Regions from separate parts of the Bradyrhizobium sp. USDA 327 genome, predicted to be linked through region 3. Evidence: predicted binding sites of a transcription regulator. Region 3 holds the regulator's gene; each other region holds the start of a gene.
What was found. Region 3 encodes LexA, which represses DNA repair genes until DNA is damaged. Its sites were predicted from a motif close to TGTTCNNNNTGTGTTCNG; they were not measured.

Region 1 (10,170 bases), 4.8 Mb from region 3:
ATAGCGGGTGACGCGGAGCCGCAGCATCGGCTCGACGCCGACGCCATAGGCGGCGGTCGAGACGCCGAGGGCGGACAGGCCGCCGATGGAACGGATGAGATGACGGCGCGTGATCATGGAAGCTCGTTTCCGATACAGCTCCTCGATGCGATGCGATTGAAGCGGAATTGGGATGCGCTCGTGCAGATCGTCTGCATCCGCGTGCAGACGCCTGCACAGGCATCACCAGCGGCTCTCGCCGACCAGTGCATCCAGCCGCGTCTTCAATTCGTCCGACGCCCGGTAGTACCAGACACCGCCAAGCAGATCGCGAAAACGTTCATTGACACGCGCCTCACGCTCGATGCGGTCGATCGTGCCGGCGCTGATCACATCTTCGAGGGGACCTGCGGCCAGCAGCGACAGCAACACCGGATTGGCTTCGATCTTCAGGATCTCCAGGATCAGGTCGATCATTCGGTCGGGATCGTCCTCGCGCAGGTCTCGCTCGAAATCCATGATCGCGAACAGATTGTCGTCCTGGTCGCGCTCCGATTTGGAATATTGCTCGACCCAGGCGCGCGCGAGCCTGGCGGTCGACATGTTGGCGAAATCGAGCGGCTCGCGCGGCGTGCGCTGCGCCAGACGATCGGCCTGCCAGGCTTTGCTGTCGGCAAGTCCTGCAATACGCGACATCAAGGGGTTGTCGGGATCGACATGCACGCCACCGAGCAGCCAGCGCAACCGGTTATTGTGCCCGGCTTCGTGCTCGATGCGCGCTATCACCTCCTCGCCGTGTGCGTAGAGCAGCGACAGCAGGAACTTGTCGTTGAGCTGCATCACGGTCGGCTTGTCGGCCTCGGACTTGAGCACTTCCAGCACGAGATCGAGCGCCTGTTGCGGCCGGCGGTGCGGCAGACGATCGAAATAGAGTTTCAAGGCCCAGATGCTGCCGACCTGGTCTCGCCGGCTGACGCGTTGAAGCGCGCACCACATCGACGCCAGCTCACCGAGCGGCATCGGGTCCAGGAACGCCTCGGTCTCATCAGGCGTCTGCAGCTGCGGCGCAGCCGCGATGACCTCGAGCAATCCAGCGTCATCCGTCAGCCCCATTCTTCCCACTCCAATCCGTGTGCGAGAGCGGCGATGCCGTGCGCCGCGCATCGGATTAGTGATGGGATTGAACCGGCGGGTTCACCGGTTGCGGCAGTCAGTCGTCCTCGGACGGCTCGGTGCCGAACAGGCCGAACTGGGCCGGATCGCGATTGGGCTCGGCGAGACCCAGATGGCGGAAGGCATGCGACGTGAGCAGCCGGCCGCGCGGAGTGCGCTGGAGATAGCCGCACTGGATCAGATAGGGCTCGATGATGTCCTCGATCGCATCGCGCGGCTCGGACAGCGCGGCGGCCATCGTCTCGACACCGACCGGACCGCCACCATAGTTGAGCGCGATGGTCGAGAGATAGCGGCGGTCCATGGCATCGAGCCCAGCGGCGTCGACTTCGAGCGCGCTCAGCGCGTGGTCGGCGATCTTGCGGTCGATCGTGGCGGCATCGGCCGCCGAGGCGAAATCGCGCACGCGCCGCAGCAGCCGCCCGGCGATGCGTGGCGTGCCACGGGCGCGGCGCGCGATCTCGTTGGCGCCGTCCGCGCTCATGCCGACATTGAGCACGCGCGCACCGCGGCTGACGATACTCTCCAACTCCTCGATCGTGTAGAAATTCAGCCGCACCGGAATGCCGAAGCGGTCGCGCAAGGGATTGGTGAGAAGGCCTGCGCGTGTGGTGGCGCCGACAAGCGTGAATTTCGACAGCTCGATCTTCACCGAACGCGCCGCCGGGCCTTCGCCGATGATGAGGTCGAGTTGAAAGTCCTCCATCGCCGGATAGAGCACCTCCTCCACCGCGGGGCTGAGGCGATGGATCTCGTCGATGAAGAGCACGTCGCGCTCTTCGAGATTGGTGAGGAGTGCAGCAAGATCGCCGGCCTTGGCGATCACCGGCCCCGAGGTGGCGCGGAAACCGACGCCGAGCTCCTTGGCCACGATCTGCGCCAGCGTGGTCTTGCCAAGGCCGGGTGGACCGACGAACAGCACGTGATCCAGCGCCTCGCCACGCTTGCGCGCCGCCTCGATGAAGATCGAGAGGTTCTTGCGCGCCTGCTGCTGTCCGACGAAATCGGACAGCGATTGCGGACGCAGCGCGGTGTCGCCCACATCATCGCTGCGGCGCTCGGGCGAAACCATGCGGTTGGCCTTGGGATCGCTCACTCAGCGAACTCCTCGTAGGGTGGGCAAAGGCGCCCTAGGCGCCGTGCCCACCATGTCTCCGATCATTCGAAAGATGGTGGGCACGCTTCGCTTTGCCCACCCTACGAGATTGACCATTGACGCGCTCACTTCGCGAGCTCCTTGAGGCCCAGTCGAATGAGCTGCGCGGTCTCGGCATTCTCGCCCGCACTACGCGAGGCCGACGCGATCGCCGCAGCCGCCTGCGGCTGGCCGTAGCCGAGATTGACCAGTGCGGAGATCGCATCCGCCACGGGCCGCGGCGCGCGCTGGTCGTCGACGGCGCCGGCGAGATGCACGACCGCCGGATCGACATTGGCGAAGGCCGGCGCCTTGTCCTTCAACTCGGTGACGATGCGCTCGGCGACTTTGGGGCCGACGCCGGGCGTGCGCGCCACCGCCGCCTTGTCGCGCAGCGCAATGGCATTGGCGAGATCGGCCGGCGCGAGCGTGCCGAGCACGGCGAGCGCAACCTTGGCGCCGACGCCCTGCACGGTCTGGAGCAGGCGAAACCATTCGCGCTCCTGATCGGTGCGGAAGCCGAACAGTTTTATCTGGTCCTCGCGGACGTAGGTCTCGATCGACAGCACGGCCGCTTCGCCCGGCGACGGCAGATGCTGCAAGGTGCGCGACGAGCAATGCACCTGATAGCCGACACCGCCGACGTCGAGGATGACGAAATCCTCGCCGTAGGAATCGATCAGGCCCTTGAGCTTGCCGATCATCTCAGGTCCCCGGTCGCGACACACGCTTCTCTTTCGTCATGGCCGGGCTTGACCCGGCCATCCACGTCTTTGCCCCCGGCAAGAAAGAACGTGGATACCCGGAACAAGTCCGGGCATGACGGCGGTGACAGGGAACGACCGATCATATCCCCACCACCTTCAGCCGGAGCGCCGCGCTCTGGCGGTGATGGGCGTGGGTGATGGCGATGGCGAGCGCGTCGGCGGCGTCCGCGGACGGGGGCTCGGCTTTCGGCAGCAGTATCTTCAGCATCATCGCGATCTGTTGCTTGTCGGCGTGACCGGCGCCGACCACCGTCTTCTTGACCTGGTTCGGCGCGTATTCGGCGACAGAGATGCCGAACATTGCGGGCGCCAGCATGGCGACGCCGCGGGCCTGGCCGAGCTTCAGCGTGGCAACGCCGTCCTTGTTCACAAAGGTCTGCTCGACCGCGGCTTCCATCGGCTGGTGGTCGGAGAGAACGGCCGCGAGCCCCTCATGGATCGCGAGCAGGCGGCTCGACAGCGGCAAATCGTCCGGCGGCTCCACCGAACCGCAGGCCACGTAGATCAGCCGGTTGCCCTCGGCCTCGATCACGCCCCAGCCGGTGCGGCGCAGGCCGGGGTCGATGCCGATGATGCGAACGGGGCCACGAATCGGGAGCGCAGTCATGGGCCAGTGATAGCGGCTGGCCGCCGCGGGGGAAACAGAAACAGAACGGAAGTAACAGGGGAAGTGGGCGGGCGCTGCTCGCAACAAAGGCACGCCGTCATACCCCGCGAAAGCGGGGTATCCAGTACGCCGCGGCTTGTCCGCATCCCTCTGACGTCTCTGGAATACTGGGTCGCCCGGTCAAGCCGGGCGACGACAGCAGAATGCGGGGCTACCGGCTTCAGCCGCCCATCTTCGCCATCAGCGCGTCGGACACCTCGAAGTTGGCGTAGACGTTCTGGACGTCGTCGTGCTCGTTGAGCAAATCCATCAGCTTGAAGAGCTTCTCGGCGGTCTCGTCATCGACCGCGACCGTGTTCTGCGGCTTCCAGATCAGCGCGGCCTTGCGCGGCTCGCCGAACTTGGCTTCCAGCGCCTTGGCGACGTCGCGATAGCCTTCGGTCGAGGCGTAGATCTCGTGGCCGTTCTCGCCCGAGACCACGTCGTCGGCACCGGCCTCGATCGCGGCATCCAGCATGGCGTCGTCGGAGGCGACGCTGCGGTCATATTCGATGACGCCCGTGCGGTCGAACATGAACGACACCGAGCCGGTTTCGCCTAGATTGCCGCCGGACTTGGTGAAGAAGGAGCGGATGTCGGAAGCGGCGCGGTTGCGGTTGTCGGTCAGCGCCTCGACGATGACGGCGACGCCGCCCGGGCCATAGCCCTCGTAGCGGATCTCGTCATAGTTCTCGCCGTCGCTGCCGAGCGCCTTCTTGATGGCGCGTTCGATATTGTCCTTCGGCATGTTCTCCTGGCGCGCGGCGATCACGGCGGCGCGCAGGCGCGGGTTCATGGCCGGATCAGGCGTCCCCAGCTTGGCGGCGACGGTGATTTCCCGCGCCAGCTTGCCGAACAGCTTCGACTTCTGGGCATCCTGCCGCCCCTTGCGGTGCATGATGTTCTTGAATTGGGAATGTCCGGCCATGCGTGGTCTCGTTAAGGAATCGTGCGCCAAGGTGAGCGTGGGAAGCGCGGCCTTATAGGCCGCCAACCCACCGGAATGAAAGAGGCTCTACGACTTTAAGGTAACACCGTACTGGCCCGTGCCTAGAGGTCAGGCACCGTTAACCCTGATTTCATTCCGGGCTGCGAAAATAGCGCCCGACCGTTCTCCGACAAGAGGGGCCCGATGGCGTTCGGATTATTTCGGAAGCGTCTGCCGGACCAGGCTGCGCCTGCGACAGCCCTCAAGGCTCCGCAGCCGGCGGCCCATTCCGCGCCCGCCCCGGCCGCCGAAAGTGATTCGGCCCGGGAAATCCTGGAACTGCTGGAACTCGAGCTCGGCGCGATGATCCGCCAGCTCGAGCGCGCCGCCAATTCGGTGGCCGGAGGCGCCGAGGCGACCGCCGCGACGCTTGCCGCCATTCGCGACCGCACCGACGCCCTGACCGGCCGGACCAACGCGGCGCAGTCGACCGCCTCCACCTTCGCCCATGCCGCCGACAAGTTCACCCAGTCCGCGCAAGGAATCGGCGCGCAGGTCCGCAATGCCGGCAAGCTCGCCGACGAGGCCAGCGCCGCGGCGCAGGAAGCCCGCGCCAATGTCGAGCGCCTGCGCGAATCCTCCGCCGCCATCGGCAATGTCGTCAATCTGATCGCGCAGATCGCGCGGCAGACGACGCTGCTCGCGCTCAACTCGACCATCGAGGCCGCACGCGCCGGCGATGCGGGCAGAGGCTTTGCCGTCGTCGCCACCGAGGTCAAGGCGCTCGCGGTGCAGACCCAGGGCGCGACGGAAGAGATCACACGGAAGATCGACGCGCTCCAGCGCGACGCCGCCGGCTCCGCTGACGCGGTGCACCGCATTTCGCAGGCGATCGAGGCGATCCGCCCGGTCTTCGACACCGTCAACGGCGCGGTCGCCGAGCAGAACGCCACGACCAGCCAAGTCTCCGGAAATGCCGCGAGCGCTTCGGAGTTCATCGTCTCGGTCGGCGAGAGCGCGGCCGAGATCGATGCCGCGACCAAGGCGGCCGAGACCCATGGCAAGAGCGTCGCCAGCGCCGGCAAGGCCGTCACCACTTTTGCTCAAAAGCTGAAATCGCGCTGCGCCGTGCTGCTCGGCCAGAGCGAGCACGACGACCGCCGCAAGACCGAGCGGCTGCCCTGCCATCTCAAGTTCGAAACCACGCGCGGGGTGATGCCGGTCTATGAAATCGCGATGGATGGCGTGCTGATCGGCGGCGCGGATGCAGGCAGGCTTGCGCCGCAAGCGATGATCGAAGGCACCCTCGAGGACATCGGCGCCTGCCGCCTGCGCGTGGTCGAGCAAACCAAGGCCGGCGCCCGCGCGCAATTCGTCAATGCCAATGCCGCGTTCAACGAGAAGATCGAGGACAAGCTCTGGTCGATCCACGAGGAGAACACGGAGCTGGTCACCCGTGCCATGGAGGCCGGCAATGCGCTGACGAAGATATTCGAGCAGGCGGTTGCACGCGGCGAGGTCAGGATCGAGGATCTGTTCGACACGGACTACGCAGAAATTGCGGGCACCAATCCGCAGCAATATCGCACGAAATATCTGGACTGGGCCGACCGCGCCCTGCCGCCGTTCCAGGAAGCCTTTCTGGCGAGGGAGCCGCGGATGGCGTTCTGCGCCATGGTCGACCGCAACGGCTTCCTGCCGGTGCACAACAAGATCTATTCGCATCCGCAGCGGCCGGGCGACGTCGCCTGGAACACGGCCAACAGCCGCAACCGGCGGATGTTCAACGATCCGGCGGGGCTCGCCGCCGCGCGCAACCTGCGCTCGTACCTGGTCCAGAGCTATGCGCGGGACATGGGCAACGGCAACACGGTGATGATGCGCGAGATCGACGTCCCGATCCGCGTGCAGGGCCGGCACTGGGGCGGATTTCGCACGGCCTACAAGCTGTAATGCACGCTCAGGCAAGACGGCGCCGGCGAATCATCCTTTAAGATCGAATTTGGAATGGGAATGCCGCCGTGAGCCGTGAACGGCTCTGACTGGAGGACTCATCGAACATGTCCGTCGCACAACTTGCCGTCATGGACACCGGCTCCAACCGCACCCTCGCCGAGCGGCTGATCGACCAGCTCGCCGACCGCATCGGCGGCCTCGGCGTGGAACTCGCCGACATCGCCGGCAACGTCCAGGAGGTCGCAAGCCGCGTCGCGAGCCAGTCGGAACGGTTCCACCACCTGCAGAAGACGGCCGAGACGATGGTGTCGGCCAACCACGACATCGCCAACGCATCGCAGGCCGTGCAAACGACGACGTCCGCGGCGGTCGGCGAGATCGCGCAATCGCGCAGCGCCGTCGACGCCGCGGTCAGCCATATCTCGGAGCTCGTCGCAGCCGTGGAGCGGATCGAGGCGCGCCTGAGCGCCGTCGGCTCGGCGCTGGCGCAGGTGGCGAAGGTCTCCGGCTCGATCGAGGCGATCGCGAAGCAGACCAATCTGCTGGCGCTGAACGCAACCATCGAAGCGGCACGCGCCGGCAATGCCGGCCGCGGCTTCGCGGTGGTCGCGAGCGAGGTCAAGAACCTCGCGGAAGCCACCCGCCAGGCCACGCATGAGATCTCCGACACCGTGCGCGATCTCGACGGCCAGATCGAAGGCCTGATCGGCGAGAGCAGCGACGCCTCGCAGCGCGCCAAGACCGCCGGCGAAGGCGCCCAGCAGATCTCCGGCATCATCTCACGGGTCCAGCAGGGCTTTGCCTCCGTGGAAGCGGAGATCGGCAGCGTCACGCGCGCGGCGACCTCCAACCTCGGACATTGCGACACCGTCATCAGCGAGCTCGACGAGCTCGCCAAGGGCGTCGACCTGTCCTCGCGCGATCTCAAGAACGCCGACGAGCGCGTGGCGAAGCTGCTCGACGCCTCCGAAGGCCTGATCGCGCTGATCGCCGACAGCGGCGTGGAGACGTCGGACACGCCGCTGATCCGTGTTGTCGTCAACACCGCGAAACGGATTTCGGCGGAGTTCGAGGCTGCGATCGACCGCGGCGAGATCACGCTCGACCAGCTCATGGACGAGAACTACCGGGAGATCCCCGGCACCGATCCAAGACAGCACCTCACCGACTACGTCGAATTCACCGATCGCGTGCTGCCCGCGATCCAGGACCCGATCCAGAAATCGGATCCGCGCATCGTCTACTGCGTCGCCTGGGCAAGGAGCGGCTATCTGCCGACCCACAATCCGAACTACCGCCTCCCGCAAGGCAAGGACCCGGTCTGGAACAACGCCAATTGCCGCAACCGCCGCCTGTTCACCGACCGCACGGTGAAGAAGGTCGCAGGCAGCACGAAGCCGTTCCTGCTGCAGACCTACCGCCGCGACATGGGCGGCGGGCAGTTCGTGCTGATGAAGGACCTGTCCTCGCCGATCGTGATCCGCGGCAAGCACTGGGGCGCCTTCCGGATGGGCTTTCGCCAGAGCTGACCACCGTTGCGCGACGGCGCGCCGGCCTCGCCACAACAAAAAGCTCGAAAACAACCCCATGCACAGTAGCCGGGGTTTGCGAAATCAATGGCTTAGGCGGGCGCCAAGAGGGCGATCAAATCAGACCTGGTCGCGGGTCACCTCTTCCCCCGACGTGGAGATGATCCGAGTGCTGGGCGGGATGCGCCTCACACTTGACCCGTCAGGCAAAACGGGGGCGTAATGCGACTATTCCGAAATTGCCCCCCCCTCTTCCCTTCTCCCCTTGTGGGAGAAGGTGGCGCGAAGCGCCGGATGAGGGGTTTGTCTCCGCGGGCAGAGCTGCTCGAGAATGAGAGAGGGTCATACGCGGATAGAGACCCCTCACCCCAAACGTATTCGCGTCTACTGACGTCGCCGCCCTCTCCCACAAGGGGAGAGGGCACAACAATGTCGGCCGTTCCCCGCCGCCCCACTTTCCTAATCGCACGAGTTTCGTCTTTGCATGATTTTGCGCGTTCGCACGATCATATGCGGCGGTCGATGACGCACGCGATGAAAATGCGTCAAAACATGACGATTATCATATCAATTGGCCCAAAACCTTTGCAGCAATCGCCGCACAAATTCGTGAACGTCATGGCCTCACGCCTCGTCCGCGCAAATATGCATTGCCGGAAATTTCGACGCTTCATCGTTTCGCATCGATATGATTATCGTCGCGCAAAATTCGTCGATGTGATCGCCGCAAGCGATCGCCGAGCAAGGGAATGCATATGGCAACTGTTCTCACCATCAATGGCGAAACGAAATCCTTCGACGCGCCACCTGACATGCCGCTGCTCTGGGTGCTGCGCGACATCCTCGGCATGACCGGCACCAAGTTCGGCTGCGGCATCGCGCAATGCGGCGCCTGCACGGTGCATGTCGACGGCAAGGCGGTGCGCTCCTGCGTGCTGCCGGTGAGCGCGGTCGAGAATCGCACTGTAACCACCATCGAGCATGTCGGCAGCACGCCGGCCGGCGCCAAGGTGCAGAAGGCCTGGTTGGAGGCCGAAGTGATCCAGTGCGGCTATTGCCAGTCCGGCCAGATCATGGCGGCTGCGGCGCTGCTGGCGACGACGCCAAATCCTGACGATTCCGACATCGACGCCGCCATGGCCGGCAACATCTGCCGCTGCGGCACTTATGTGCGCATCCGCGAGGCCATCAAGCAGGCCGCCAACGGCCGCCAGTCCTGAGGTTCGCCATGAATGCACATCACAGCGTCTCCCGCCGCGCGTTGCTGACCGGCGGTCTCGCCACCGGCTTCCTGCTCGCCTTCCATCTGCCGCTGCGCGCGGCGGTCAACGAGCCGGTGCAGCCGCGCGACACCACCGAGGGCAGGTTCGCGCCCAATGCCTTCATCCGCATCGACGAGACCGGCCGCACCGTGCTGATCATGCCGCAGGTCGAGATGGGCCAGGGCACCTATACCTCGATCTCCGCGGTGCTCGCCGAAGAGCTGGATGCCGACTGGAGCAAGGTCGAGGTCCAGCACGCGCCGCCTGACGACAAGCTCTACGGCAATCCGACTTTCGGCCTGCAGGTCACCGGCAATTCCAACTCGATCCGCGCCTGGTGGCTGCCGTTGCGCAAGGCCGGCGCCACCGCGCGCGCGATGCTGGTGCAGGCGGCCGCCGCAGAATGGGGCGTCGATCCGGCAAGCTGCACAGCCGCCAAGGGCGAGGTCGCGCATGCAGCGAGCGGCCGCAGGCTCGCCTACGGCACGCTGGCGCTCGCAGCCCAAGGTCAGACGCCGCCGAAGGACGCTGCGCTGAAGGACCCCAAGGACTTCGTCCTCATCGGCCAGCCCTTGAAGCGCCTCGACACGCCGGACAAGGTCAACGGCAAGACCATCTACGGCATCGACGCCATCCTGCCCGGCATGAAGTTCGCGACCGTCGCCGCTTGCCCGGTGTTCGGCGGCAAGGTCGGCAAGGTCGACGACAGCGCCGCGGCGAAGCTTCCCGGCGTGCGCAAGGTCGTCGTGCTCGAGGACATGGTCGCCGTGATCGGCGATCACATGTGGGCGGCCA
Region 2 (10,170 bases), 120 kb from region 3:
CTGGCTCTCGATCGGCAGGCCCGTGGCCGGCGAATAGGGTACGCCGACGCGGGCCCAGAGCAGGCGCATGTAGTCGTAGATCTCGGTGACGGTGCCGACGGTGGAACGCGGGTTCTTCGACGTCGTCTTCTGCTCGATCGAGATCGCCGGTGACAGGCCGTCGATCTGGTCGACGTCGGGCTTCTGCATCATCTCCAGGAACTGGCGGGCATAGGCCGACAGCGATTCGACGTAGCGGCGCTGGCCCTCGGCGTAGATGGTGTCGAAGGCGAGCGAGGATTTGCCGGAGCCGGAGAGGCCGGTGAACACCACCAGCTTGTCGCGGGGGATCTCGACGTCGATGTTCTTGAGGTTGTGCTCGCGCGCGCCACGGATCGAAATTGCGCGCAGGCTGGAGCCCGCGTTCTGTTGTTGGCGCTTCGCCTTGATCACTTCGTCCATCCCGCTGGTCCTTAAGGAATCCAAAGACGCGCGATCGCGCCAATGTTGAAGGCGCGCTTCGCCCGGAACCGGGAACGGCGCCGATGGGTATGGCAGCGAACGTAGGAAGAACGGCGGCGGATTTCCAGTGCGACTTGCGAATCGTCAACGGATTGTTGGCGCGCTGGCGGCATCTGGCAGTAGCAGGAGCGGGCGGAACTGCGCAGAGCGAGCCATCAAACAAAAAGGCCGGCGCTGGCGCCGGCCTTTCGTGACGATAAGACGTCGGTCGCGATCAGTACTTCAGATCAGTACTTGGCGACGACCGGGCCCCCGAAGTGATAGTTCACGCCGACCTGCACGGTGTGGAAGTTGAGCGTGCCGGATGCCAGCGGCGCGCCGAGGTTCGAGAAGTAGTTCTCGCTGTCGAGGCTGCGATAGAGGTACTCGCCCTTGACCGACCACTGCGGAGCAAAGAACGCCTCGACGCCCGCACCGACGGTCCAGCCGGAGTGCCACTTGCTGTCCGACACGGACACGCCCAGTGCCGTGAGGGTGATCTTGTTGTCGATCCAGGCATAACCACCGGTGCCGTAGAACAGGAGGTTGTTGACGGCGTAGCCGATGCGGCCGCGGACGGTGCCGAGCGCGTCGGTCTTGGACGACGCGGTGACGCCGAGAGCGGTCGCCGAGGCGCTGACGTCAGCCCAGGAGCCATCGGCCTCGAGGCCGAACACGACGTTGCCGGTCTGCCAGTTGTAGCCGGCGGTGCCGCCGACGAAGCCACCCTGCATGCGGGGGCTGCCAGCGTCTTCCCAAGCGCCGCCGCCGACGACACCGAGATAGAAGCCGGTCCAGTTGTAAACAGCGGCCGGAGCGATCGGAGCCTTGGTGTAAGGGCGAGCTGCGAGATCAGCAGCCGAAGCAGGGGCCGCAAGAGCGAACAAACAGGCCGAAGCCAACAAAACTTTCTTCATCTTTAACTAAATCCCAGTCCCAGTTTCTGTTGTTGCCTTCCGTGACCGGAAGGGCAGCGGACTCAACGGCCCAACTGAGGTTGTGTTTACACCACCAAAGCCGCAAGTTGTGTCTCCGAAAAGCCACAACGACGCAAAAGGTAATGGTTACTGACTCGTTGTCCCCCCGGTACTTCTCGCCCAAAGCAGAAAGGCCGGCGCGAGGCCGGCCTTTGATCTCCAAACAATATCAGCGGGATATCAGTACCTCGCGATCAACGGACCGCCCCAACGATAATTCACCCGGATGAGGCCGATATCGACGTCCTGGCTGATGCGATTGGAGGCCGTGAAAGCACCGAGCGGAGCCCCGGCAAAATTGCCGGACCCGGTGAAATCGATCGTGCGGTGGCCGAGGAAGATGTGATTATACTCGAAGCCGACCGACCAGTTCGGGGCGAATCCGAACTCGACGCCCGCGCCCACCGTGCCGCCCCAACGGGTCTCGTTGGCCCGGTCGAACTCGAGGCCGGTCGCCACATCGTAGGTCCGGTAGCGATCGCCGACGACGGCGGCGCCGCCCTTCACGTAGAGCAGCACGTTGTTCCAGGCATAGCCGATCTGCCCGGTGATCAAACCGAAAGAGTCGATCGTGGAGTGGTTGCGAAGGCCGGATACCGCGCTGATGTTGTCGCCGGAAAAATCGGCCCAGTTGCCCTGGCCCTCGAAGCCGAACACCCAGTTCGTCGACTGCCAGCGATAGCCGACCTGGCCACCGACGGTGCCGCCGGTCGCATTGTGGCAGCCCTCGCCAACCAGAACGCCGGTTGCCGGGGTCACGAAATCCCAACACTTGCGGCTTGTGCCACCACCGCCGTTGATGCCGATGTAGAAGCCGCTCCAGTCGTAGATGGCGGCAACCGGAGCTGGCGCCTTGGTGTAGGGACGGGCGGCAAGATCCGCCGCGCTTGCGGGGGCCGCCAGCCCCAACGCCATTGCACTGATTGCACCAAAAAGAATCTTATTCATTGCAGTCTCCCCAGTTTCGTCCGCTTCTCGAGGTCCCCGAAAGCGGCGGATCAGGCGCGACGCCCATATGAACTAATTCCAAGGCAACCATAGCCCAAGGAAGGGGCAAAATCCGTCTCCGAAATGCCACAGTTGCCCACCGATTGAAGTGTCCGCAACTCGATGAAAGTTAAACGGTTTTCGTCCTTCTCGGGAACCCGGAAAAGTTCCATCCGGGTTCCCTGGCTGTCGGCGCGTGTCCAGAATCTGTTCTGGCTCTTGGCACGAAAGAACAAATCTGGAACGAAGCCGGGCGCGATGCTATATGTGGGGATAACCGTGGGGGTGGCGGGCTGATCGGTGCCCGCAAGCGTATAGGGTCGCCTCAGCGGGGCGCAGAGGAACGCGGGCAGCGGGATTCGTCCTTTTGAAATTCAGTGGCATTCGGAGTGGAGAGCGGCGATGGCGGGAAGCGTCAACAAGGTCATTCTGGTTGGGAATCTCGGCAAGGATCCTGAAATCCGCCGCACCCAGGACGGGCGGCCGATCGCGAATTTGAGCATCGCCACCTCGGAGACATGGCGTGACAAGGCGACCGGCGAGCGCAAGGAAAAGACCGAGTGGCATCGCGTCGTGATCTTCAATGAAGGGCTCTGCAAGGTTGCCGAACAGTATCTGAAGAAGGGCGCGAAGGTTTACATCGAGGGCGCGCTGCAGACCCGCAAATGGACCGACCAGAGCGGCGTCGAGAAGTACTCGACCGAGGTCGTGCTCCAGGGCTTCAACTCGACGCTGACGATGCTCGATGGCCGCGGTGGCGGCGGAGGAGGCGGCAGCTTCGGCGACGAGCCGGGCGGCGATTTCGGCTCCTCCGGTCCCGTCAGCAGCGCACCGCGCCGTCCCGTCGCCGCCGGCGGCGGCCGCAACAACGACATGGACGACGATATCCCGTTCTGAGGACAGGGATCGCGGCCCAGGCACATTGCCCGATAGGGCTGCGCCTGGCGTGCCGTGTCAGCCATTCCTATTAATTCGCGGGGCGGGCTCGGGTTTTCCGGCCGCCTTCATGTTTGAGGTGAGCTCGGATTGCGCCGGGGCAAAACAGGCTGACAGCGCCCACTCTCGGCGCGGTTTCGCGGGCTTCGGAGATCGTTTAGGCAAGCCGGTTCCGGGCCTCTCGGAAGCAGTGCTTGCAAGGGCCTAAGTCGTTGGAAGAATAGGCGGAAAAATCGCTTGTCCTGATCTGCGCGAGGGTGGTTATCAGGACCCCGATGCGCTATATGATTCCCAGACAAAATCTCACCGGATTCCCCTTTGGCTGACGACGACAACAAGCCCGGCGACCAGCCGGCGCAACCCTCGGACATTCGCCCCGTCTCCATCTTCGAGGAGATGAAGAAGTCGTACCTCGACTACGCCATGAGCGTGATCGTGGCGCGTGCGCTGCCCGATGCACGCGACGGTCTGAAGCCGGTGCACCGCCGCATCCTGTTCTCGATGAACGAGCAGGGGCACACGCCCGACAAGAAGTACGTCAAGTCCGCCCGCGTGGTCGGCGACGTCATCGGTAAGTATCACCCGCACGGCGACCAGTCGATCTACGACGCCATGGTTCGCATGGCGCAGGACTTCTCGATGCGCGTGCCGCTGATCGACGGCCAGGGCAATTTCGGTTCGGTCGACGGCGATCCCCCGGCCGCCTATCGTTACACCGAAGCGCGCCTGACGAAGGCGGCGCTGGCTCTGCTGGCCGACATCGACAAGGACACCGTCGACTTCCAGCCGAACTACGACAACAACGAGACCGAGCCATCGGTCTTGCCGGCCAAGTTCCCGAACCTTCTCGTCAACGGCGCGGGCGGCATCGCGGTCGGCATGGCGACCAACATCCCGCCACACAATCTCGGCGAGGTCATCGACGCCTGCGTCGCTCTGATCGACAACCCTGCGCTCACCATTGACGAGCTCATCAACATCGTGCCGGGACCTGACTTCCCGACCGGCGGCGTCATTCTCGGGCGCGCGGGCATCCGCGCCGCCTATCACCTCGGCCGCGGCTCGATCGTCATGCGCGGCAAGGTCGCGATCGAGACCATCCGCAAGGAGCGCGAGGCGCTCATCATCACCGAGATTCCGTACCAGGTGAACAAGGCGACGATGGTCGAGCGCATCGCCGAGCTGGTGAAGGAAAAGAAGATCGAGGGCATCGGCGACCTGCGCGATGAATCCGACCGCGAAGGCTACCGCGTCGTCATCGAGTTGAAGCGCGACGCCGTGCCGGATGTGGTGCTGAACCAGCTGTACAGATTCACGCCGCTGCAGACGAGCTTCGGCGTCAACATGGTGGCGCTCGACAGCGGCCGTCCGCGGATCATGCATCTGAAGGACCTGCTGACGATCTTCGTAGACTTCCGTGAGCGGGTCGTCACGCGGCGCACCAAGTACCTGCTCGCCAAGGCGCGCGATCGGGCGCATATCCTGGTCGGTCTCGCGATCGCAGTCGCCAATATCGACGAGATGATCCGCGTCATCCGGAGCTCGCCCGACCCGACCACCGCCCGCGATACCCTGATGTCGCGCGACTGGCCGGCCCGGGACGTCGAGGACATGCTGACACTGATCGACGACCCGCGTCACCGCATGAGTGCGGATGGCACGATCCGGCTGTCGATGGAACAAGCGAGAGCCATTCTCGATCTGCGCCTTCAGCGCCTGACCGCACTCGGCCGTGACGAAATCCGCGACGAGCTCGACAAGCTCGCCGGCGAGATCGCCGATTATCTCGACATCCTGCGCTCGCGCGAGCGCGTGCTGGGCATCATCAAGACCGAGCTTGCCGAGGTGAAGGCGGAGTTCGCCACGCCACGCCGCACCGTGATCATGGAGCAGGAAGGCGAGGTCGAGGACGAGGACCTGATCCAGCGAGAGGACATGGTCGTCACCGTCTCCCACGCCGGCTACGTCAAGCGCGTGCCGCTGTCGGCCTATCGCGCGCAGCGCCGCGGCGGCAAGGGCCGCTCCGGCATGCAGACCCGCGACGAGGATTTCGTCAGCCGACTGTTCGTCGCCTCCACGCACACGCCGGTGCTGTTCTTCTCCTCGCGCGGCCAGGTCTACAAGGAAAAGGTCTGGCGGCTGCCGATGGCCGCTCCGAACGCGCGCGGCAAGGCAATGATCAACATCCTGCCGCTGGAGCAGGGCGAGCGCATCACCACCATCATGCCGCTGCCGGAGGATGAATCGACCTGGGGCAATCTCGACGTGATGTTCGCCACCACCGGCGGCAACGTCCGCCGCAACAAGCTGTCCGACTTCGTCGACGTTCGCCGCTCCGGCATCATCGCGATGAAGCTCGACGACAACGAGGCGATCGTCGACGTGCAGATCTGCACCGAGCGCGACGACGTGCTCCTGACGGCCGCCGGCGGCCAGTGCATCCGCTTCCCGGTCACCGACGTGCGCGTATTCACCGGACGCACCTCGATGGGCGTGCGCGGCATTGCGCTTGCCGAGGGCGACAAGGTGATCTCGCTGGCGATCCTGCGCCATGTCGAGACCACGTCCGACGAGCGCTCGGCGTACCTGAAGATGCGCCGAGCGGTGGCCGGCGAAGCCTCGGCGGAAGAGGTTCCCGCCGATGCCGAGGCCGAGGAGACCTCCGGCAGCTTCCAGCTGTCGCAGGAGCGTTATGCCGAGATGTCGGCGCAGGAACAGGTGGTGCTGACCGTCTCCGTCAACGGCTACGGCAAGCGGACCTCGTCCTATGAGTACCGCACCACGGGCCGCGGCGGCAAAGGCATCGTGGCCATGAGCGTCAACAACCGCAATGGCAATCTGGTGGCTTCCTTCCCGGTGGAGGACGCCGACCAGATCATGCTGGTCACCGACAAGGGCCAGCTGATCCGCTGCCCGGTCGAAGGCATCCGCATCGCCGGCCGCTCGACCCAGGGCGTGATCGTGTTCGATACCGCCGAGGACGAGCATGTGGTGTCGGTCGAGCACATCACGGAAGAGGCGGAGAGCAACGGCGCGAACGGAGAGTAACGTTCAGCCCGGTCGCCAGGACTGCGCGGCGCTGGATCCGGGCTACGCCCCGCTTGGCTGACACGAAATCGTCAGACGCCGACTACGGGGTCCGATCGGCAGTCACGAGGCGCGCCTCGCGGACATTGGTCTTCGTGCCGGCGCGGCGCAGGCACGAGGTCTCGAAGTTCGGCCAGGCCTGCTGCGAGCAGTCCTTTCCGATGCTGCGGATGTCGAGCCGGTCGCTCTTGGCCAGCGGCTGCGGCACGCTGGCTTCGACGGTGGGGGCGAAGCCCGGCAGGAGGGTGAGGCCCGCGGCAACACATGCAGAGAGTGCGATCGCTGAAAGGGTCTTGATCATTGACGGTCCCCTGTGATGCGGCCGCTCACGCCCTGTGTGCGGCCCGTCATTCGTTGACCGGATTGGTAACCATGACCAGTTTCGGGACGTCTTCGCCGATGCGGGAAATGGTTTCGTTCTCGCTCCGTTTTGTTTCGTGGCTGCCTGGGGACGAAACAAACCAGCCATTGCCGACACGTCCGGCGAGACATTTCCGGGCGACGTGGCAGGAAGCGGGCAAGGAAGCGGGCAAGGAACCTGCCCGGCTTGCCGGGCCGGGCCGGGCGCGGTAGGAGGGAGCCATGCCGCGCATTGCCTTCTATCCCGGTTCCTTCGATCCCATCACCAACGGCCACCTGGACGTGGTTCGGCACAGCGCTTCGCTGTGCGACAGGCTCGTGGTCGCGATCGGGGTGCACCCGGGCAAGAAGCCGCTGTTCTCGACCGAGGAACGGTTGAAGATGCTCCGTGACGTCTGCGGACCCGTGGCAGCCCAGGCTGGCTGCGTGCTCGAGGCCGTGACATTCGACGATCTGTCGGTCACCTCGGCGCGCAAGCACGGCGCGACGATCATGATCCGGGGCCTGCGCGACGGCACCGACCTCGATTACGAGATGCAGCTCGCCGGCATGAACGAGGCGATGGCGCCCGAGGTGCATACGGTCTTCCTGCCGGCCTCTCCCATGGTCCGCCCGATCACCGCCACTTTGGTGCGCCAGATCGCCGGCATGGGCGGGGATGTCTCGGCCTTCGTCCCGCCGCAGGTCGCGGCACAGCTCAAGGCAAAATTCGCCGGATAACGGCCCGCTTCCTTTCTCATCCTGACCGGAGTTGTCATGATCCGAATTCTCGCAGTTCTTGCCGCGCTTCTGTTCGCGGTGCCGGCGGTCGCGCAGCAATTGCCGGCGAACCTCGACAAGGCCAACGCCATCGTCATCGACAGCACCAAGGGTCGCATCGTCATCAAGCTCAGGACCGACATTGCGCCGCAGCACGCCGAGCGCATCAAGCAGCTCGCGCGGGAGGGCTTCTACAACAACGTGCCGTTTCATCGCGTGATGGACGGCTTCATGGCGCAGACGGGCGACGGCCAGAATTTCAACGGCACCGGCGGCTCGAAATACCCGAACCTGAAGCAGGAATTCTCCAAGGTGCATTTCGCCCGTGGCATCGTCGGCATGGCCCGCCGCGGCGACAGTGTCGACAGCGCCAACTCCCAGTTCTTCATCATGTTCGCCGATGGCGGCAGCCTCGATGGCCAGTACACGGTGATCGGCGAGGTCGTGCAGGGCATGGACGTTGTCGACAAGCTGAAGAAGGCGCCCCCGGGCTCGCCAGGAGGCGCGGTCGCCGATCCCGACAAGATGGTGAAGGTTCAGGTCGCCTCCGACATCAAATAGGAGCGGCCATGGCGCGCCGCGGTGGCAAGCTCCTGCTGGTTGCTGCGATGCTGGTGCTCGGCGTCTCGAGTACTGCCGCCGAGGACGCGCAGGTCAACACGATCCAGGACATCTTCCGGCACCTGCGCACCTGCTGGAGACCGCCGTCGCCGGCCAAGGCGCGCCCACTCGACATCACTGTCGTGGTGAGCTTTAACCGGGCCGGAAACATTCTGGGCCATCCGAGGATTACCTATGAATCCGCGGAGGCCTCCGACAATGATCGGCTGCAATACCGGATCGCGGTGATGGAAGCGTTGCAACGCTGCACGCCGATGCCATTTACCGATGCAATGGCCGGCGCCGCCGCAGGACGTCCATTCGCGATCCAGTTCCGCAGCCGGAAGACTTCACCCCCAACGCAAGAGAGACGAGCATGAGCGCCACCGAAAACACCCTGATCCTCGAGACCACGCAGGGCCCCGTCACCATCGAGATGCGGCCAGATCTCGCGCCCGGCCACGTCGCGCGCATCAAGGAGCTCGTGCGCGAGGGCTTCTATGACGGCATCGTGTTCCACCGCGTGATCGAGGGCTTCATGGCGCAGACCGGCTGCCCGCACGGCACCGGCACCGGCGGCTCCGGCAAGAAGCTGAAGGCCGAGTTCAACAAGGAGCCGCATGTGCGCGGCACCGCCTCGATGGCCCGCGCCGCCAACCCCGATTCCGGCGACAGCCAGTTCTTCATCTGCTTCGACGACGCCCGCTTCCTCGACAACCAGTACACGGTCTGGGGCAAGGTCACTGAGGGCATGGAGAACGTCGACAAGATCAAGCGCGGCGAGCCCGTGATGAATCCCGACAAGATCGTCAAGGCGCGGATGGCGGCCGACAAGGAATAGTCACTCATTCCGGGGCGCACCTTGGCGTGAACTATGGTGCGCAATTGGGCTCCCGAGAATCTCGCGCCACAATCTCGGGATTCCGGAGCGCCGCGCTCGAGGCGCGGCGTCCGGAATGACGGCGATAGTGACACATGCGCACCGATCTCTTCGATTTCGACCTGCCGCCCGGGCGCATTGCGTTGCGCCCGGCGAGCCCGCGCGACTCTGCGAAAATGCTGGTGGTGGCGAACGGCGCGTTGCGTGACCAGACCGTCGCCGACCTGCCGCAATGGCTGAAGCCTGGCGACCAGCTCGTCGTCAACGACACCAAGGTGATCGCGGCGCAATTGAAGGGCCGCCGCATCGGTCGCGAGACCGAGCCGAAGATCGAGGCGACCCTGATCAAGCGCCTCGACGGCTCGCGCTGGCAGGCCCTGGTGAAGCCGGCGAAGAAGCTCACGGCTGGCGACCGCATCCGCTTTGGCAATGAGGGCAAGGTCTGTCTGCTCGGCCATCTCGACGCCGAAGTCGAGGCCAAGGGCGGCGAGGGCGAGGTGACGCTGTCGTTCTCATTCCATGGCCCTGCGCTCGACCAGGCGATCGCCGATCTCGGCAGCCCGCCGCTGCCGCCCTACATCGCCTCGAAGCGCACGCCCGACGATCAGGATTTTGCGGACTACCAGACTATGTTCGCGGCGAACGAGGGCGCGGTGGCGGCTCCGACCGCGGGGCTGCATTTCACGCCGGCACTGGAGCAGGCGCTGCACGAGCGCGGTGTCGGCATCAACCGTGTGACGCTGCATGTGGGGGCAGGGACGTTCCTGCCGGTCAAGGTGGACGACACCGAGGGCCACAAGATGCATGCCGAGTGGGGCACGATCTCGGCCGAAACGGCGGAGCGGCTCAACACGGCGCGAAAGAACGGCGGCCGCATCGTTGCGGTCGGCACGACGTCATTGCGCCTCTTGGAAAGCGCGGCGGGCGAGGATGGCTCGATCCAGCCGTACGCGGCCGAGACGTCGATCTTCATCACGCCCGGGTATCGCTTCCGCGCGGTCGATGTCCTGATGACCAATTTTCATCTGCCGAAGTCGACGCTGTTCATGCTCGTCTCGGCCTTCTCCGGGCTCGAGACGATGAAGCAGGCCTACGCGCACGCCA
Region 3 (10,170 bases):
GCGATGCTGTTCCTGGCCTCGCTGATTGCGGGGCTCGCGACCACGCCATACGCCGCCTTCCACTTCCACCGCGTGACGCCATACGGCGTGCTCGCCAATCTCGGCGCGATGCCGGTGGTCTCGGCGCTGGTGATGCCGGCGGGGCTGTTGGGGTTGCTCGCGGCGCCATTCGGGCTCGACGGCGCGTTCTGGTGGCTGATGGGGATCGGCATCGAGTGGATGATCGTGGTCTCGCGCTGGGTGGCGGCACTGCCGGGTGCCGTCGGCCGCATTCCCGCGTTCGGGATCGCGCCGCTGATCGCGGCGAGCCTCGGGATCATCGTGATGGGGCTGTTGCGCACGCCCCTGCGCTGGTCCGGGGCCCTGCTGCTGCTTGCCGCGATCCTCTGGGCGATGTCGGTGCGGCAGCCCGACATCCTGGTTGCCGGGGATGGCGCGAGCGTCGCCGTGCGGGGCCGGGACGGGCGGCTGCATGTGATCCGCGCCAGCAAGGATGGCTTCCTGCTGAGGGAGTGGTTGGCTGCCGATGCCGATCCGCGCGATGCCGGCAGCGCCTCGTTGGCCGACGGTGTGTCGTGTGACGAGTCCGGCTGCGTGACGCCGCTCGCGGACGGACGGCTGGTCGCGTTGGCGTTGCGCATCGACGCGCTGGCTGATGATTGCAGCCGCGCCGCGCTGGTGGTGACGGCGCGCCCAGCGCCGCCCGATTGCGCGGCGATGGTGGTCGACAGGCCGCGGCTCGCCAGTCAGGGCGCGCTGGCTCTGACGCGGAGCGGTGACGGCTTCTCGGTTCGGGCGGTGAGGGCGAGAGGCACAAGCCGCCCCTGGCTGCCGGCCGGCGCCGGCGAGGCGGATTTCGACGGCAGCCTTGCGCCGAAGACGGCCGTGCCCCGCAACCGGGACGCAACGCCATCGGAGACGGATTTTCAGGCGGACGATTGAGGAGCGGTGCGGGGGAGGTCGGACCGGATTTCGCAGGACGCAAACCATACCATCTCGCCGGCCTCGGCCGGCGATGGCATTTCATTCCTGGCCCACGACCATCGGCCGGGGCGACGACGTCAGCCGATCGGCAGGCGCGTGATGGTGGACCGCGTGTCGGCGACGATCTGCGGCTTGTGCTCGCGTTCGCCAACCGGCTGGGTCACCGGCAGTTGCAGCACGGTCGCGCGCTGGCCTTCGACGAGCTGTGTCACCAGCACGTATTTGCCGTCGGGGAATTCGATCGCGTCATGATGGCGATCGGGAATGTGCGGGTCGATCTTGCCGAACTTGCCGACGCGGGAGTTCACGGTGCGCGTCCAGATCCAGCGATTGTCGTAACGGACGTTGTCGGCGAAAGCGAGCTCCGTTCCCGGCAGCAGGCAGACCGCGACGGAGAGATCGGCTTCGGAGGCGAAGCCGCGCGTCGAGGTGCCACGGAAGGTTGTCGTGACGATCGTCTCGCCGACTTCGGCGGGGCGCGTCGCGACGGCATGCAGGCTGTAGTCACACATCGGGTGCTCCTCATGCGAAGATAGCAACCCGCACCTCTTTTGGAGGCGCAGGCCTCTATCAGGTGGAAGCACGCAACATTCTGCTTCGTTGTAGGCAAATCTGCGGCTGCGTCCGCAAGCCGCGATCACATTATCTTTCCCGGATTCGATAGGAACAAAGCCGATGCATGCGTATTCGGAAGGCGTGCGTCAGCGCCCCGCGGGCGCCGACCAGCCTGAGTATTGCCAGCTCGCTTGCGGAATGGCGGTGCGATTGTATGGCAGTGGCTTACGTCACTGCTGCTGCGATCGGCGCAGCGACGATCGTCCATGAAACGTCTGGCGCAACACCTGTCCTCGCATTCTCAGGCCGCGAAGCGATCATGCGCCGTGCGGCGTGTCGAGGATGTGGCGCCGAAAGAGGGGGCCGGACAATCTGAGCAGAACCGGAAAAATCATCCAGCCGGAGCGGACAGCGGATCCGCTCCAATAGGTGTCGAACGATCGCAGGACCGCTCAGTACTTGCGGTACAGCCCGATCAGCTTGCCCTGAATCTTCACGCGGTTCGGCGGAAGAATGCGGACCTCGTAGGCGGCGTTGGCGGGCTCGAGCGCGATAGAGGCGCCGCGGCGGCGGAAGCGCTTGAGCGTGGCTTCCTCGTCGTCGATCAGCGCCACCACGATGTCGCCGGTATCGGCGCTCTCGTTGCGCTGGATCAGCGCCATGTCGCCATCGAGGATGCCGGCCTCGACCATCGAATCGCCGCGGACTTCGAGCGCGTAATGCTCGCCCGAGCCGAGCATGTCGGGCGGCACGCTGATGGTGTGGCTGCGGGTCTGCAGCGCCTCGATCGGCGTGCCGGCCGCGATGCGGCCCATCACGGGCACCGCGACGGGACGCTCGCCCTCGTCCACAGGCGGGCTGGAGGTCGCGCGCACCTTGCCGAGATTGCCCTCGATGACGCTCGGCGTGAAGCCGCGGCGGCTGCCGGCGGCGGCCTGGAGCTCGGGCAGCTTGATCACCTCGATGGCACGGGCGCGGTTGGGCAGGCGGCGGATGAAGCCGCGCTCCTCGAGCGCGGTGATCAGGCGATGGATGCCTGACTTCGAGCGCAGGTCGAGCGCATCCTTCATCTCGTCGAAGGACGGCGGCACGCCGCTTTCCTTCAGACGTTCGCTGATGAACCGTAGAAGCTCGTATTGTTTGCGCGTCAACATCTCGACGAAAGTCCCCCGGTTGATGTCGTTCGATTCCGAGACGAGGAGTTCAGCGATAAGCTGCTACACGTTCGAAACAAATCATGAACGGACACTATATGTTCGATATGTGTTCCGCAACTGCTTAATTTACGGTGAACAGAGCGAAGCTCGCGCGATGCGTGTGGCCGTGCAGCTCAGGCGGGCAGGCGCAGCACCTCGCAAGGCGTGCCGGCCTCGGCCCTCGGCGCGAACGGTGCGCGCACGAGAAGTACCTGCGCCGCAGCGAGATTCGCAAGCAGAGAGGAGTCCTGATGGCTGACGGGATGGGCAACGAGCGCGCCGTCGTCACGCTGTTCCAGGCGCGCACGCAGATAATCCTCGCGCTGGTCGTTGGCACCGAGATCGCGGCCCAGCACGGCGCGCTCGCGGTGATGATGGATCACTGAACGGCCCGACAGGGCGCGAATCAGCGGCACCATGAACAGGAAGGCGCACACGTAAGACGACACGGGATTGCCGGGCAGGCCGATCACGCGCATTGCGCCGAGCCGTCCGTGCATCATCGGCTTGCCGGGCCGAATCGCGATCTTCCAGAACGACATCGAGATGCCTTCGTCCTTGAGCGCCTGCTGGACCAGATCGTGGTCGCCGACCGATGCGCCACCGGTCGTGATCAGGATGTCGGCGCCGCTCTCCCGGGCGCGACGGATGCCGGCGGAAGTGGCCTCCAGCGTATCGGCGGCAACGCCGAGGTCGATGGTCTCGGCGCCCTCGCTGCGGGCGAGCGCGTGCAGGGCATAGCCATTGGAATAGACGATCTGCCCGTGACCGGGCGTGGTGCCGGGCATCACCAACTCGTCGCCGGTGGCGAGGATCGCGACCCTCGGACGGCGGCAGACGGCGAGATGCGGGTGATTCATTCCGGCGGCCAGCGCGAGATCGCGCTCCGTGAGACGGCTTCCCTTGCGGAGCAGCACGTCTCCCTCGCGGAAGTCGACGCCGGCGGGGCGGATGTGCCGCCCGGAAATCGCGGCTTCCTTGATCGTGACAAGCTTGCCTTCCGCGACGGTGTCCTCCTGGATCACGACCGCATCGGCGCCGTCGGGAACGACGCCGCCGGTGAAGATCCGCACGGCTTCGCCGGGGCCAACCCTTCCCGCGAACGGGCGACCCGCCGCGACCTCGCCGACGACCGCGAGCCTGGAATCGACCGTTGCCGCGTCGGCCGCGCGCACGGCATAGCCGTCCATCGCCGACATGGCCTCCGGTGGCTGCGTGCGCCGCGAAGCGACGTCGCGCGCAAGCACGCGATGGTAGGCCTCATCGAGGGAAACCATCTCTTCAGGCAGCGGCTCTGCACCCGCCAGCACCGCGGCAAGCGCGTCAGAAACGGGCATGAGGGCCACGGGCGGAAACTCCTGCAAATCGTTGGCGAGAGTTCTAGCCGAGTGCAGGCGCGAGGCAAAGCAGCACACAGGATGATTTATCCTGCGCGATTTCCGTCGTGGGCAGGGAGCTCAAGTCCGCCGCGGCATGATCCGGACGGCGAGACAGACCGGCACGAGGATAGCCATGGCGAGGACGAGAATGACGAGCACCACGGCCAACATCGCTCAACGTCCTGTCGGATCGCTCGGACCGACGTCCGGTGCCACGTCGGGAGCTCTGGGATCCTGATCCTTGTCGGGCAGCGGATCGGCCAGGGACTTCAGGTCGGCCGCCTTGCTGATCAGCTTGGCGGAGAGGTCAGAATCCGAGGTGGTTCTGGCGAATTCAAGCAGGAGAGAGGCTTGCTTGGTGAGATAGGTTTTGCCCAGCACGTCGATCAGTCCGATGTAGAAATCCCAACAGACTCATGAGTCCGAAGGGTGGTACTCCGTTCCCGGAACTCCGTATAAAAATGCACAAAGGGGTTGGGTTCCTCATCCTCCGCAAATTTGGCTCCGGGAACCGAGGGCATGACCTGTCGCGGCGACTGCCTGGCATTCAGATGCCAAGCGCCCTCAACGCGTTCCCGACGTCGCCGGGCGACGTCACGTGCACGGCGTTCAAGCCGACAGCCCGCTGAGGCTCGGCGGCCAAACTGGTGTAAGCTCTGCGGCATACGTTCTCTTGAAGCGAGGAGCGCCCATGACACGAAAAATTCTCATCATGGGGCTTCCGGGCGCGGGTAAGACGACGCTCGCCAATATTCTGGCGCCGCTGCTCAATGCAGTTGTTTTCAATGCGGACTCGGTTAGGGCCAATATATCGAGAGACCTCGGCTTTAGTCACGAAGATCGCGTTGAACATGCCCGCCGCATGAGCTGGATGTGTGACCGGGTAGTCGAAGCGGGAGGAACGGCGATCGCGGACTTCATTTGCCCGACGGAGGAAACGCGGGCTGCATTTGGTTCTAGTTTCACGATTTGGATTGATCGCATTCAGGAGAGCCGATACGCAGACACCAATCGCATGTTTACACCGCCCAGCCATTTTGATGTGCGCGTCAATGCGGATGGCACTGTCCGATATTGGGCGGAGCAAGTGTTGGCACGCCTGCGACCGGCATTTGATCCACAACTGCCGACCGCGCTGTTCATCGGCCGCTATCAGCCGTTTCACCTTGGCCATCAGCGCCTGATCGAAGAGGGCCTGCGTCGTGTCGGCCAGGTGTGCATCGCTGTTCGCGATACGCACGGAATCGATCAGAAAAACCCGCTATCGTTCTTCGCGGTGAAGCAACGGATCGAAGCTGCGCTGTCGGCCCATGTAGGCCGCTTCATTGTCCTGCCGATGCCCAACATTACCAATGTCTATTACGGACGCGACGTTGGTTACGCAGTCGAACGCATCGTGCTCGACGAGGCAACGGAAGATATCTCCGCCACGGACCTGCGTCGGATGAGTGCAGCGCCGATGCCCCGATAATCGTCGTCAAGCGCTGCCGTCGGTCTCGAGCGGATCGTGAGTGATGAGGTTCAGAATCTCGTCGGAGGTGAAGCCGAGCGCCATCGGCCGCACCACATCCGGGACCACGCCGAGATCGTAGAGTTCCGTCACAGATCCATCGATACGGAACCAATGAACGCACGCACCCGTATCGAGATCGATGATCTGCACCCCGCACCATGGCTCCGAATCGGCCTCGGCGAGCCTGCGGTCGAGGGCCAGCCCTTCAAAGCGCTCGTAGCGTGGTTTTGACAGCCCCACGAATGCGTACCTGCCATGGAAGGCGAGCCCGCGCACGAAACCCGGACAGAAGGCGAGCACCCGAAATCGCCCATCTTCCGCCGAGGCGCAGCGCTCGATCCAGCCGATCTCGCCGGTTCCGGAGTTCAGCAACCACAATCTGCCGCGACACATGCGCGGAGAATGGGGCATTGAGAGCCCTCCGAGAACGACGGCGCCGGACTGCACGTCGATGACGATGCCGCCATTGGCGCGCCGGTCGCGCCAGCCATCGACGGTGTCGGATTTGCTGACCGCCGTCACGTAGCGTGGCACGCCGGCTTCCATGGCGAGTCCATTCAAGTGGCACCGATCCTCTTTGACGATCTTCGAAATGAAAGAAGGCTTCCAAAATGGCGTGAAGCTGTGCCGCTCGGATGTCGTGGCAAGGCAGTTATAGAGCGTATTGACGAAGACGATGCCGCCATCTTTCGTCAAGCCGATGTCGTGAACGTCGAGCTCGCCGGTGATGAATAGTTCACGCGGGACGTAGCATGCATCATGCAGATCGTTGATTGTCTGCTCGCGCTTGAGCACGTTCCTGAACTTGACGATCTGGAACAGTGTGGCGAGAAGAATGGTGTCTCGATCCGCGACGCAGATTCCCATCGCTTTGTGAAAAAAGCGCTCATGCACCAGAAGTCCGCCATCGACGTTCTGCCCGATCAGATAGAACTTGCCTGATTGATAGGACGAAACGGCGAGTGCGATGCGCTCTGAACCAAGAAAGGACGGCAGCCCTGGCGACATGGAATACTTGACCGCGTCGCCGCCGCGCTTGCCGCCCTGCTCAGCGGCAGCGTCCGTGCGCAGTCGATCGGCAGGTCGCTCGATCACTTCGTTGCCTGTGATGCTCCTGGATAACGTCAACACTAGCCGAGTTCTTGCGGAAACACCAAGCCGAGTCTCGCCCGACCCGGCTGCTACTAGCGCGGGAGGTCGTTACTGTGTAAAAACGCAGGTAGCGCGATTTAGGTGGGTTGGAACCTGCATTTGCTGGAGGCCTTATTGGCCGAACGGTCATTGCGTCATCTGATCTTGTCCTCCTCGATGCTCGCCAGCGCGGTCATCGGTTATGGCCGCCGCGCGTACGCCGCCTGTGTTCCGGCCGGCGGATCGAACTTCCTATGCTCCGGCGCCAGCACGGCCCAGTCGGTCTCGGCTGCCAATGCCAATGTCTCGACGCTGCCCGGCTTCAGAGTCACGACCGTGTCGTCCAATGCCCTGGCCATTACCGGATCCGGCGATCTCTTTTACACGGACACGAATTTCTCGGCCCTGACCGCGACCTCAGGCAATGGGTTGAACGTATCCAATGCCGCCGGCCCGGGCAGCATTACCATCAACACCAATGGTGCCGTCACCGCCCGCAACTACGGCATTCGCGGCCGAAACTTCGGTAGCGGAGCGCTGTCGATCACGGCCAATGGAGATGTCATCAGCACCGGCACCGGCGTGGCTTCGCTGTCGCGCGGAATCGTTGCCGTGAGTTCCGGAACCGACCTTAGCGTGACGACGGGAGTCGGGACCACCGTGAGCGGATTGCGATACGGCATCTTGAGCCGCAACTACGGCACCGGCACGACAACTGTGACCGCCAATGGGGATGTCGCAGCCAGTGGCACGACGGGAACAGACGTCGGCATCCTTGCGCGCGGGACCGCAGACGTCGTTGTGACGACGGCGGCCGGCACAACTGTCAGCGGGCAAGAAATTGGCATATCCGCGCGGAGCGACGGCGCCGGTGCATTGAATATTACCGTCAATGGCGACGTCACGGGAAATACGGCCATTTACGCCAGAACAGGCGCCGGCGGTTCCATTGCGATCAACGTCGGATCGGGGAGCAGTGTGACCTCCAACGGCACTGGTTATGCCGTCGACACGTCCACTTTTGCTTCCGCTAACGGAGCCACCAATCTTACGGTCGCCGGCACACTGAACGGCGGGACGGGCGGCGCAGTCCGCTTCCATCAAGGATCGGCGCTGGCTGACCGGCTGGAATTGCATCCGACCGCGGTGATCAACGGCACCGTCTTCGCCGGACCGGGCACCGATACGCTTGCGTTGGGGGGGACTGGCACCGGGAGCTTCGATGTCTCGCGGATCGGCTCGGCCGCGCAATATCGGGATTTCGAGACCTTCGAGAAGGTCGGCGCAAGCCAATGGACCCTGACGGGCATCAACACCGGGATCCCCGACTGGACCGTAAATGCGGGCGTGCTTTCCATCCAGGCGACGATGCCCAACACCGACTTCAGCGTGAACGGCGGAACGCTGGCGCTGGTCGGCGCCGGCAACATCTCCAATTCGATTGTCAACCTGAACGGCGCCACCAGCGTGCTGGATATCTCTGGCGCGGTGGCGGGGGGAACGATCGCGTCGCTCTCAGGTGTGGTCGGCAGCGCGGTTACGCTCGGCAATCAGACTCTGATACTGTCGAACGCCTCCGGGACCTTCGGCGGCGCAATCGCCGGCTCAGGCGGGTTGACGCTCGACGGTGGCACCGAAAGGCTAACCGGGATCAGCACCTACACGGGCGCCACCACCATCAATGGAGGAACGCTGCTGGTGGACGGCTCCATTGCATCATCGAGCGGCGTTACCGCCAACAGCGGCAGTACGCTGGGCGGCACGGGGACCTTGCCGACCACAGCGATCAACGGCGGCATACTCTCCCCCGGACCTATGATTGGCACACTTAACGTTCAGGGCACCATCAGTTTCACGCCCAACTCCACGTACCAGGTGGGCATTTCCCCTGGGTCCAGCGACCGCACGAACGTGACCGGGACCGCCGCACTCGCCGGTACCGCACACGTTATCGCCGGGGCCGGCAGCTATCCAAGGAATACGACGTATGTCATCCTCACCGCTGCCGGCGGGCTGAGCGGAGCATTCTCAGGCTTGAACTTCGCATCCGACTTCCTCTGTGCCTGTCTCAGCTACGATGCAAACAATGTGTATCTGCAGATCACCAGCACGGGGCTGACGTTCGCGGGTGCCGGGCAGACTCCGAACCAGATCGCTACGGGCGGCGCCGTTGAAGGACTCGGCGTCGGCAATCCGATTTATGACGTGATCGTACTCGGCAGCGCGGAGCAGGCCCGCTCCGCGTTTGACCTGCTTTCGGGAGAGGTTCACGCCAGCGCCGTCGGCATGGTGCTTGACGATTCGCGCCATGTCCGCGACGCGCTGCTTGGGCGGCTGAGACAATCCTATGGCGGCAGTTCCAATCCGCCTGCGAGTCTCACTCCCGGCGGTCCGGTGTTGGCCTATGCCAGGACGATGACCGATCATCCCGCACCTGGCTTCGGAGCCAAGAAAACAGCTATGCCTGCGGAGAACGTTGTCGCGGGGTGGGGGCAAACGATCGGAGCCTGGGGGCGCAATGCCGGTGACGGCAACGCGTCCGCACTTTCGCGCTCGGTCGGCGGTTTTATGACCGGGTTCGATGCGAACGTCGGCGAAATGTGGCGATTCGGCGTTGCCAGTGGCTATGCGCGCTCCTGGCTTCGAGCCGACGAGCGGAAGTCGTCCGGAACGGTCGACAGTTACCATTTCGGTCTCTATGGCGGTGGCCAATTCGGCGCCCTCGGATTGCGGGCCGGCGTGGCCCATACGTGGCACGACCTCGAGACGAGCCGCAGCATAGCCTTTGCAGGCGGGGAAGGGTGCTGCGCCTCCATGTTCAGCGATACGGCGACGGCCAGCTTCGCGGCTCGCACCGCGCAGGCGTTCGGCGAAATTGGCGCTAGCTTCTTTGCCGGCCGTGCTGCCATCGAGCCGTTTGCGAGCGCTGCCTATGTGAACGTCCACACCCATGGCTTTACGGAAAGCGGCGGCGCGGCGGTGCTCACCGCAAACGGACAGTCGAATGATGCGGTCTTCACGACGTTGGGGGCACGGGCCGCCATGACTTATGCGCTGCCCGATCGCGCGACGATCACGACTTATGGCATGCTCGGCTGGCGCCGCGCCTTCGGCGACACTACGCCGGTCATGGCCATGGCCTTTGCCAGCGGCGGTGCCGGATTTAACATTAGCGGCAATTCGCTTGCACGGAACGCGGCCCTCGTCGAAGCGGGCCTAAACCTGCACTTCAGCCCGACTGCGACCATTGGCTTCTCTTACGTCGGCCAGCTCTCGGATCGGGTGACTGATCACGCGATCAAGGGAAATCTGATCTGGCGGTTCTAAGCGGGCCGTCCAACGCGTCTTGATTTAAGTGTTGCCGACGAACTCCGACAATGCGGGAGCGGGTCTAGGACAAGCCTCGGTCGCG

Region 1: ruvC (crossover junction endodeoxyribonuclease RuvC) is a predicted target of LexA. The motif match lies at 3,692-3,709, and genes of this name have one in related genera.
Region 2: ABIA42_RS14960 (single-stranded DNA-binding protein) is a predicted target of LexA. The motif match lies at 2,673-2,690, and genes of this name have one in related genera.

What each region holds. Positions count from the first base shown of each region.
Region 1 is NZ_JBGCCW010000001.1:8,158,753-8,168,922, reverse strand. It holds gene ABIA42_RS38510 (metallophosphoesterase) at 1-117, opposite strand, end outside; gene ABIA42_RS38505 (DUF6869 domain-containing protein) at 223-1,092, opposite strand; gene ruvB (Holliday junction branch migration DNA helicase RuvB) at 1,190-2,224, opposite strand; gene ruvA (Holliday junction branch migration protein RuvA) at 2,374-2,991, opposite strand; gene ruvC (crossover junction endodeoxyribonuclease RuvC) at 3,134-3,661, opposite strand; gene ABIA42_RS38485 (YebC/PmpR family DNA-binding transcriptional regulator) at 3,882-4,628, opposite strand; gene ABIA42_RS38480 (methyl-accepting chemotaxis protein) at 4,833-6,581, shown strand; gene ABIA42_RS38475 (methyl-accepting chemotaxis protein) at 6,689-8,113, shown strand; gene ABIA42_RS38470 ((2Fe-2S)-binding protein) at 8,869-9,333, shown strand; gene ABIA42_RS38465 (molybdopterin cofactor-binding domain-containing protein) at 9,342-10,170, shown strand, end outside.
Region 2 is NZ_JBGCCW010000001.1:3,245,729-3,255,898, reverse strand. It holds partial or broken gene uvrA (excinuclease ABC subunit UvrA) at 1-441, opposite strand, end outside; gene ABIA42_RS14970 (outer membrane protein) at 729-1,397, opposite strand; gene ABIA42_RS14965 (outer membrane protein) at 1,638-2,405, opposite strand; gene ABIA42_RS14960 (single-stranded DNA-binding protein) at 2,847-3,341, shown strand; gene gyrA (DNA gyrase subunit A) at 3,699-6,428, shown strand; gene ABIA42_RS14950 (hypothetical protein) at 6,511-6,768, opposite strand; gene ABIA42_RS14945 (hypothetical protein) at 6,815-7,051, opposite strand; gene coaD (pantetheine-phosphate adenylyltransferase) at 7,050-7,547, shown strand; gene ABIA42_RS14935 (peptidylprolyl isomerase) at 7,584-8,147, shown strand; gene ABIA42_RS14930 (hypothetical protein) at 8,156-8,566, shown strand; gene ABIA42_RS14925 (peptidylprolyl isomerase) at 8,563-9,027, shown strand; gene queA (tRNA preQ1(34) S-adenosylmethionine ribosyltransferase-isomerase QueA) at 9,162-10,170, shown strand, end outside.
Region 3 is NZ_JBGCCW010000001.1:3,366,569-3,376,738, reverse strand. It holds gene ABIA42_RS15535 (ComEC/Rec2 family competence protein) at 1-942, shown strand, start outside; gene ABIA42_RS15530 (hypothetical protein) at 1,062-1,496, opposite strand; gene lexA (transcriptional repressor LexA) at 1,992-2,693, opposite strand; gene glp (gephyrin-like molybdotransferase Glp) at 2,870-4,081, opposite strand; gene ABIA42_RS15515 (hypothetical protein) at 4,289-4,495, opposite strand; gene ABIA42_RS15510 (adenylyl-sulfate kinase) at 4,806-5,585, shown strand; gene ABIA42_RS15505 (TIGR03032 family protein) at 5,592-6,722, opposite strand; gene ABIA42_RS15500 (autotransporter domain-containing protein) at 6,861-10,085, shown strand.